DNA from 2 places in the Streptomyces sp. NBC_00038 genome. Region 1 is predicted to be linked to the other one. Evidence: riboswitches for the same ligand, from Rfam matches in the RefSeq annotation. Region 1 holds a riboswitch; the other holds the start of a gene.

Region 1 (4,579 bases):
TCGTACGAGGCACGGGTCTTCGGGGTGCATTCGGCGATGCCCATGGCCCAGGCGCGCCGGCTCGCGCCGAACGCCGCGTATCTCGTGCCGCGCTTCGGGATCTACCGGGAGGTCAGCGAGCAGGTGATGGGGCTGCTGGGGGCCCTGTCGCCGCTGGTGGAGCCGCTGAGCCTGGATGAGGCGTTCGTCGATCTGGAGGCCGGGGGAGCGGCCTGGGACGAGGTATCGGCGCGGCTGACCGGGGTGAAACTGCGTGCGGACATCCGGGCCGTCACGGGACTCACCGGGTCGGTGGGGCTCGCCGCGTCCAAGATGCTCGCGAAGATCGCCTCGGAACAGGCCAAGCCCGATGGTCTGGTGCTGATAGAGCCGGGGACCGAGCGCGCCCTGCTGGGGCCCATGTCGGTGCGGACGCTGCCCGGCGTGGGGCCCGCGACCGGGGACCATCTGCGGCGGGCCGGGATCACCACCGTCGAGGAGCTTGCCGAGGCGGGCGAGGACGAGCTCGTACGGCTGGTGGGGAAGGCGCACGGGCACTCGCTGTACGCGATGGCGCTGGCCCACGACGACCGGCCCGTGGTGGCCGAGCGGGAGACCAAGTCGGTGTCCGTCGAGGACACGTACGACGTGGACATCCATGACCGGGTGCGGGTCGGTCTGGAGGTGCAGCGGCTCGCCGACCGGTGTGTGCAGCGGTTGCGGGGAGCCGGGCTGTCCGGGCGGACCATCGTGCTCAAGGTGCGGAAGTACGACTTCTCGACGCTGACGCGGTCCGAGACGCTGCGGGGGCCCACGGACGATCCCGCGGTGGTGCGGGAGGCGGCCGCGCGGCTCCTCGATGTGGTGGACACGACCGGTGGGGTACGGCTGCTCGGCGTGGGCGTCTCCGGGCTGGCCGACTACACGCAGGAGGACCTGTTCGCGCAGGCCCAGGCAGCCGCGGGGGAGCTTGCGGCTCAGGAGCATGCCGAGGAGGAATCGACGGAGGACGGCACGGTCGAGACGGTGCCGCCCGCCGAGCGGCGGTGGCCGGCGGGGCACGATGTGCGGCATGCCGAGTTCGGGCACGGGTGGGTGCAGGGGAGCGGGCTCGGGAGGGTGACCGTTCGGTTCGAGACTCCGTACTCCGAGCCCGGGCGGGTACGTACGTTCCGGACCGACGATCCGGAGCTGGAGCCGGCGGATCCGTTGCCGTTGGTGGCTGCCGTCGGCCATCGCCGTGACGGCTGAGTTCGGTTCGGCGCTGGGGGTCGTCCGGTCGCGCCCGAGCCCCCCGAAGGGACCGCGTCACCCGGGACCCGAGATGTTGTGTCAGGCCTCGTCCGTCCCTGCCAGGCGGCCGAAGTCGCGGTCCGGTGGAGTGGGAGGGGAGGCCACGTCGAGGCCGTAGTGGTGGTAGAGCTGGAGTTCCTGTTCGGGGGAGAGGTGGCGGCCGACGCCGAAATCGGGGGCGTCCTTGATCAGTGCTCGTTCGAAGGGGATGCGCAGGGTTCCTTCGACGAGCTCGCTGGGCTCCAGGGGTACGAAGGCGTCCCTGCTGAACAGGCCCGTGCGTATGGCCGCCCACTCCGGGACCCCGGTCGCGTCGTCGAGGTAGACCTCGTCGATCGTGCCGATCTTGGCGCCGTTGCGGTCGAATGCCTTGCGGCCGATCAGGTTGCGCGGATCGATGTCGGTCTGCACGGTGCCCTCCATTTGGTCGCAACTCATCCGTAAGCACTACAAAAGAGCAGATTCAGGAAGGTGGCCACTCGAAGGCCCGGGCGTTGCCCTCGCTGGTACCCTGGCAGCGGCTGCTGACCCCGCGCGGGAGAGTCCTCCAGACACCATCGGAGGGCGCCGAAGGAGCAAATCCTCCCCGGAATCTCTCAGGCCCACGTACCGCACGGACGAGGTCACTCTGGAAAGCAGGGCGGGTGCCGAAGACGGCTCCCGCTCTCACCGACGGTGAAAGTCGGGTCGCAGTGGGTGGGCGGGCCGGTGAAGCTCTCAGGTTGTGATGACAGAGGGGGAGGCCGTCGGGGTACCCGTGCCGGGGTGCCCCTCGAAGGTCGCGTCTGACCAGGAGGCCTCCGCCATGACCGCCCCTCGCATTCCGCTCTCCGAGCTCGAACAGGGAATCCCCTTCGAGCAGCGCCATATCGGGCCCGACACCGAGGCACGGGCCAAGATGCTCGCGCAGGTCGGATACGGCTCGCTCGACGAGCTCACGGCCACCGCGGTACCGGACGTGATCAAGAACGCCGAGGCGCTGGAGCTGCCGGGCGCGCGCACCGAGGCCGAGGTCCTGGCCGAACTGCGTTCCCTCGCGGACCGCAACCAGGTGCTCGACTCGATGATCGGGCTCGGCTACTACGGGACCTTCACTCCGCCGGTGATCCTGCGGAACGTCATGGAGAGCCCGGCCTGGTACACCGCGTACACGCCGTACCAGCCGGAGATCTCGCAGGGCCGGCTCGAGGCGCTGCTGAACTTCCAGACCGTCGTCGCCGAGCTGACCGGGCTGCCGACCTCCGGTGCCTCGCTGCTCGACGAGAGCACCGCGGCCGCCGAGGCGATGGCGCTGTCCCGGCGCATGGGCAAGAACAAGAAGGGTCTCTTCCTGGTCGACGCGGACGCGCTGCCGCAGACCGTCGCCGTCATCGAGACCCGCGCTGAACCAACCGGTGTCGAGGTCGTCGTCGCCGATCTGAGCGAGGGAATTCCGGCCGAGCTCGCCGAGCGTGAGATCAACGGCGTGCTGATCCAGTACCCGGGCGCCTCCGGTGCCGTACGCGACATCAAGCCGCTGATCGAGCAGGCACACGAGCTGGGTGCGGTCGTCACCGTCGCCGCCGATCTGCTCGCTCTGACTCTGCTCACCTCGCCGGGCGAGCTGGACGCGGACATCGCGGTCGGTACGACGCAGCGGTTCGGGGTGCCGATGGCCTTCGGCGGTCCGCACGCCGGGTACATGGCGGTGCGCGAGAAGTTCGCGCGCAGCCTGCCCGGCCGGCTGGTGGGTGTGTCCGTCGACGCGGACGGGCACAAGGCGTACCGCCTGGCCCTGCAGACGCGGGAGCAGCACATCCGTCGTGAGAAGGCGACGAGCAACATCTGTACGGCTCAGGTGCTGCTCGCCGTGATGGCGGGTATGTATGCCGTCTACCACGGTCCCGAGGGGCTGAAGACCATCGCGCGGCGTACGCACCGGTACGCGACGATCCTCGCCGAGGGTCTGAAGGCGGGCGGAGTCGAGGTCGTACACAGCGCCTATTTCGACACGCTGACCGTACGCGTCCAGGGCCGGGCCGCCGAGATCGTGGCGGGCGCCCGGGAGCGGGGGGTCAACCTGCACCTCGTCGACGCCGACCGTGTGTCGATCTCCTGCGACGAGACCACCACGCGCAGGCAACTGGCCGCTGTGTGGACCGCGTTCGGTGTCCAGGGTGATGTCGAGGCGCTGGACTCGGCCGCCGAGGACACTCTTCCGACCTCGCTGCTGCGCACCGACGAGTACCTCGCGCACCCGGTGTTCCACCAGTACCGCTCCGAGACGGCGATGCTGCGCTACCTGCGCAAGCTGTCCGACCGTGACTACGCGCTGGACCGCGGCATGATCCCGCTGGGCTCCTGCACGATGAAGCTCAACGCGACGACGGAGATGGAGCCGGTCACCTGGCCCGAGTTCGGGCAGCTGCACCCCTTCGCGCCCGCCGAGCAGGCGCAGGGCTACCTCACGCTCATCCGTGAGCTGGAGGAGCGGCTCGCCGAGGTCACCGGGTACGACAAGGTGTCGCTGCAGCCCAACGCCGGTTCGCAGGGTGAGCTGGCCGGTCTGCTCGCCGTACGCGGATACCACCGCGCGAACGGCGACGAGCAGCGCACCGTCTGCCTGATCCCGTCCTCCGCGCACGGCACGAACGCGGCGAGCGCCGTGATGGCCGGCATGAAGGTCGTCGTCGTGAAGACGGCGGACGACGGCGAGATCGATGTGGAGGATCTGCGCGCCAAGATCGAGCAGCACCGCGACGAACTGTCCGTGCTGATGATCACGTACCCCTCGACGCATGGCGTCTTCGAGGAGCACGTCGCCGACATCTGTGCGCAGGTGCACGAGGCCGGCGGCCAGGTGTACGTGGACGGCGCCAACCTCAACGCGCTGGTGGGGCTGGCCAAGCCGGGTCACTTCGGCGGTGACGTCTCGCACCTCAACCTGCACAAGACGTTCTGCATCCCGCACGGCGGCGGCGGTCCCGGCGTCGGTCCGGTCGGTGTCCGCGCGCACCTGGCGCCCTACCTGCCGAACCACCCCTTGCAGCCGGCGGCCGGTCCCGAGACCGGTGTCGGTCCGATCTCGGCCGCTCCGTGGGGCTCCGCCGGGATTCTGCCGATCTCGTGGGCGTACGTCCGGCTCATGGGCGGCGAGGGACTGAAGCGTGCCACGCAGGTGGCCGTGCTCTCCGCGAACTACATCGCCAAGCGCCTCGAGCCGCACTTCCCGGTGCTCTACACCGGTCCCGGCGGGCTTGTCGCGCACGAGTGCATCATCGACCTGCGGCCGCTCACCAAGGCGACCGGCGTGAGTGTCGACGACATC
Region 2 (4,579 bases), 5.6 Mb from region 1:
GGAAGTCGGGGAAGGCTGGGAAGTCCATCTGTCTACCGCCTGCTGTGAACCACTGTTCCGGTGTTCCGGCTGGCAAGGTTAGTGGGCTCGTACGGCATCTCAGCCGCTCCCGGCCGCTCAGCCGCCGAAGTCGATCCGGCGCAGCACGTCGGCCGCGTCCCGGTCGATGAGCACCGCCGAGCCGCAGCCCTCCGGCAGGTCCCCCTTCTCCACGGAGCGCAGCAGCCGGGCGACCGCGCCGCGGTGGCGCGAGAACGCGTACCGCGAGACGCCTCGGCCTCGTTCGCGCTGGCCGTCGAGGGCCGTGCCCGGCGTGACGTCGAGCAGCAGCAGGTGCAGGGTGCCGCCCCGGCGGCGGGCCTCGCGGGCGAGCCAGCGGCGCACCCAGGCCTGTGTGCCGCAGTCGTGTACGACCACTCCGGCGCCGGAGCGCAGCGCGCGGTGCAGGCCGGTGTAGTGCGCGAGGCGGACGAGGGGGCGGTAGACCGCGTACGGAAGCCAGCGGGACACGTGTCCGTCCCAACGGTCGCGGGTGTCCTGCGAGTCGATGCGCGGGCCCGAGACGGCGCGGCGCATCAGGGTCGACTTGCCGCTGCCGGGGAGCCCGGTGACCACGACGACGTCGGATGTGCCGAAGTGCAGACCGTGCGGGCTGTGGCCCGCGCGGTCCCTGAGGTCGCGGACGACAGCCGTCGGGAACGGGTCGCACGCCTCCCGGGCCGGGGCGCCGGGCTGCTTGGGCAGCGCGAGGCCCGCGGTCGTCGCGTACGCAGTGGTCCTGTTCACCGTGATCGTCCTCCCCATGGGTCTGGAGTCCCATCCCCGCCGAGTGTAAAGAGAAGGTAATGCGCGGTGCTTCCTGTTTCCGTAATCGATCTGCCACAGGGCGGTTACAGATGCGGACTGCCAGTATCGGACGGCGCGTGCAATGATGTGCCCGCCAACTGCATACCGGCCGCTTGAATCCGCGCGGGAGAGTCCCAGGTCTTGTCACACCGTCCTGGGCGCCGAAGGAGCAAGTCCCTCCCTTGAATCTCTCAGGCCCCGTACCGCGCGGGCGAGGCACATCTGAAAAGCGGGCTGCTGACCAGTGGCTCCACCCAAGGTGCAAATCATGACCACCGTTTCGCGGGGTCGTGATGAACCTCTCAGGTTCCGATGACAGATGGGGAGGAACGACCTCGCCGTCATGCCTTGGGAGCCCCACCGATGAGCAGCAACGCACCCCGTCACACCGCGCTCGATGCCCTGCATCGCTCGCTCGGCGCGACGATGACCGACTTCGCGGGCTGGGACATGCCCCTGCGCTACGGCTCCGAACGCGACGAGCATCTCGCCGTCCGCACGAAGGCCGGCCTCTTCGACCTCTCCCACATGGGCGAGATCACGGTCACCGGGCCCCAGGCGGCCGCGCTCCTCAACTACGCGCTGGTCGGCAACATCGGCTCGGTGGGCGTCGGCCGCGCCCGCTACACCATGATCTGCCGGGCGGACGGCGGCATCCTCGACGACCTCATCGTGTACCGGCTGGCCGAGACCGAATACATGGTCGTCGCCAACGCCTCGAACGCCCAGGTGGTGCTGGACGCACTCGTGGAGCGGGCGTCCGGCTTCGACGCCGTCGTGCGTGACGACCGTGACGCGTACGCGCTGATCGCCGTCCAGGGCCCGGAGTCCCCCGGCATCCTCAAGTCCCTCACGGACGCCGACCTCGACGGCCTGAAGTACTACGCCGGTCTGCCCGGCACGGTCGCCGGCGTCCCGGCGCTCATCGCCCGCACCGGCTACACCGGAGAGGACGGCTTCGAGCTGTTCGTCTCCCCCGGCGACGCCGAGAAGGTGTGGCAGGCCCTCACCGAGGCGGGCGACCCGGCCGGGCTCGTCCCCTGTGGTCTGTCCTGCCGGGACACCCTGCGCCTGGAGGCGGGCATGCCGCTGTACGGGCATGAGCTGAGCACCTCGCTCACCCCCTTCGACGCTGGTCTCGGCCGGGTCGTGAAGTTCGAGAAGGAGGGCGACTTCGTGGGGCGCGAGGCGCTCTCCGAGGCCGCCGCGCGTGCTCTCGAGAACCCCCCGCGGGTGCTCGTCGGCCTGATCGCCGAGGGCCGTCGCGTCCCGCGCGCGGGCTACTCCGTCGTCGCCGACGGCAAGGTCGTCGGCGAGGTCACGTCGGGCGCCCCGTCCCCGACGCTGGGCAAGCCGATCGCGATGGCGTACGTCGACGCCACGCACTCCGCTCCGGGCACCGCCGGAGTCGGTGTGGACATCCGCGGCAGTCACGAGCCCTACGAGGTCGTGGCACTGCCGTTCTACAAGCGCCAGAAGTGACACTGGGGCACGTGCCGGGCCACCGGCCCGGCCGCGCGTGCCAGAAGTGACACCGGGCACCATCCGCCCTGGTCATCACCCCTCCCCCGTCATCAGCACTCCCCCGCGTACAGGAGAATTCAGGCCATGAGCAACCCCCAGCAGCTGCGCTACAGCAAGGAGCACGAGTGGCTGTCGGTCGCCGAGGACGGCGTCTCGACGGTCGGCATCACCGAGTTCGCGGCCAACGCGCTCGGCGATGTCGTCTACGCCCAGCTTCCGGAGGTCGGTGCCACGGTCACCGCGGGTGAGTCCTGCGGTGAGCTGGAGTCGACCAAGTCGGTGAGCGACCTGTACGCCCCGGTCACCGGCGAGATCGTGGAGTTCAACCAGGACGTGGTGGACGACCCGGCCCTGGTGAACTCGGCCCCCTTCGAGGGCGGCTGGCTGTTCAAGGTGCGCATCGCGGACGAGCCGGAAGACCTGCTCTCCGCCGACGAGTACACCGCTTTCACCGCCGGCTGAGGAGTCGTAGTCCCCATGTCTGAATCCAAGTCGCTTCTGAACACACCCCTGCACGAGCTCGACCCGGACGTCGCCGCCGCCGTCGACGCCGAACTGCACCGCCAGCAGTCCACCCTCGAGATGATCGCCTCGGAGAACTTCGCTCCGGTCGCCGTCATGGAGGCCCAGGGCTCGGTCCTGACCAACAAGTACGCCGAGGGCTACCCCGGCCGCCGCTACTACGGCGGCTGTGAGCACGTCGACGTCGTCGAGCAGATCGCCATCGACCGCGTGAAGGCGCTCTTCGGTGCGGAGCACGCCAACGTGCAGCCCCACTCGGGCGCCCAGGCCAACGCGGCCGCGATGTTCGCGCTGATCAAGCCCGGCGACACGATCATGGGTCTGAACCTCGCCCACGGCGGGCACCTGACCCACGGCATGAAGATCAACTTCTCCGGCAAGCTCTACAACGTGGTCGCGTACCACGTGGACGACGCCACCGGCCAGGTCGACATGGCCGAGGTCGAGAAGCTCGCCAAGGAGTCGCAGCCGAAGCTGATCGTGGCCGGCTGGTCGGCGTACCCGCGTCAGCTGGACTTCGCCGAGTTCCGCCGGATCGCGGACGAGGTCGGCGCGTACCTGATGGTCGACATGGCGCACTTCGCCGGTCTGGTGGCGGCGGGCCTGCACCCGAACCCCGTACCGCACGCCCATGTCGTCACGACCACCACCCACAAGACGCTGGGCGGTCCGCGCGGTGGCGTGATCCTGTCCACGGCCGAGCTCGCCAAGAAGATCAACTCGGCGGTCTTCCCGGGTCAGCAGGGCGGTCCGCTGGAGCATGTGATCGCCGCCAAGGCCGTCTCCTTCAAGGTCGCCGCCTCCGACGACTTCAAGGAGCGCCAGCAGCGGACCCTCGACGGTGCGCGGATCCTGGCGGCGCGGCTCGTCCAGGACGACGTGACCTCGGTCGGTGTCTCGGTGCTCTCCGGCGGCACGGACGTGCACCTCGTCCTGGTCGACCTGCGCCACTCCGAGCTGGACGGGCAGCAGGCCGAGGACCGCCTCCACGAGGTCGGCATCACGGTCAACCGCAACGCCGTCCCGAACGACCCGCGCCCCCCGATGGTGACCTCGGGCCTCCGCATCGGTACGCCGGCGCTGGCGACCCGCGGCTTCACGACCGAGGACTTCACCGAGGTCGCGGACATCATCGCGGAGACCCTCAAGCCGTCGTACGACGTGGAAAGCCTGAAGGCCCGGGTCACCGCCCTCGCCGACAAGCACCCGCTGTACCCCGGTCTGAACAAGTAGTTCCTTTTTGTGGGGTGTCCCGCACACTCGTAGGAGAGCGTTCGTCAGTGAACGCGTGCGGGACACCCCACCCCCTGTTCCACCCCTGTTTTGAGGAGTCCCCGTGGCCATCTCGGTCTTCGACCTGTTCTCGATCGGCATCGGCCCGTCCAGCTCCCACACGGTCGGCCCGATGCGCGCGGCCCGCATGTTCGCCCGGCGGCTGCGCAATGAGGAGCTGCTGGAGTCGGTGGCGTCGGTACGCGCCGAGCTGTACGGCTCGCTGGGCGCGACCGGGCACGGGCACGGGACCCCCAAGGCGGTGCTGCTCGGCCTTGAGGGCGCCTCGCCGCGCACGGTGGACGTGGAGGGGGCCGACGGCCGGGTCGAGGAGATCAGGTCGGCGGGCCGCATCAGGCTGCTGGGCGAGCACGAGATCGACTTCTCCTTCGACGACGACCTGATCCTGCACCGC

The links. Region 1 has a riboswitch for glycine ahead of gcvP (aminomethyl-transferring glycine dehydrogenase). Riboswitches for the same ligand answer to the same signal wherever they lie in the genome.
Region 2: linked by a shared signal. The riboswitch ahead of gcvT (glycine cleavage system aminomethyltransferase GcvT) and the one ahead of gcvP (aminomethyl-transferring glycine dehydrogenase) in region 1 are both predicted to bind glycine.

Annotation. Positions count from the first base shown of each region.
Region 1 is NZ_JAPELQ010000001.1:1,820,488-1,825,066, reverse strand. Features, by position in the region: gene OG219_RS08520 (DNA polymerase IV) at 1-1,230, shown strand, start outside; gene OG219_RS08515 (PRC-barrel domain-containing protein) at 1,312-1,683, opposite strand; glycine riboswitch at 1,798-1,894, shown strand; gene gcvP (aminomethyl-transferring glycine dehydrogenase) at 2,078-4,579, shown strand, end outside.
Region 2 is NZ_JAPELQ010000001.1:7,406,563-7,411,141, reverse strand. Features, by position in the region: gene OG219_RS33625 (enhanced serine sensitivity protein SseB) at 1-28, opposite strand, end outside; gene OG219_RS33620 (AAA family ATPase) at 118-792, opposite strand; glycine riboswitch at 961-1,062, shown strand; gene gcvT (glycine cleavage system aminomethyltransferase GcvT) at 1,210-2,328, shown strand; gene gcvH (glycine cleavage system protein GcvH) at 2,455-2,832, shown strand; gene glyA (serine hydroxymethyltransferase) at 2,848-4,125, shown strand; gene OG219_RS33600 (L-serine ammonia-lyase) at 4,229-4,579, shown strand, end outside.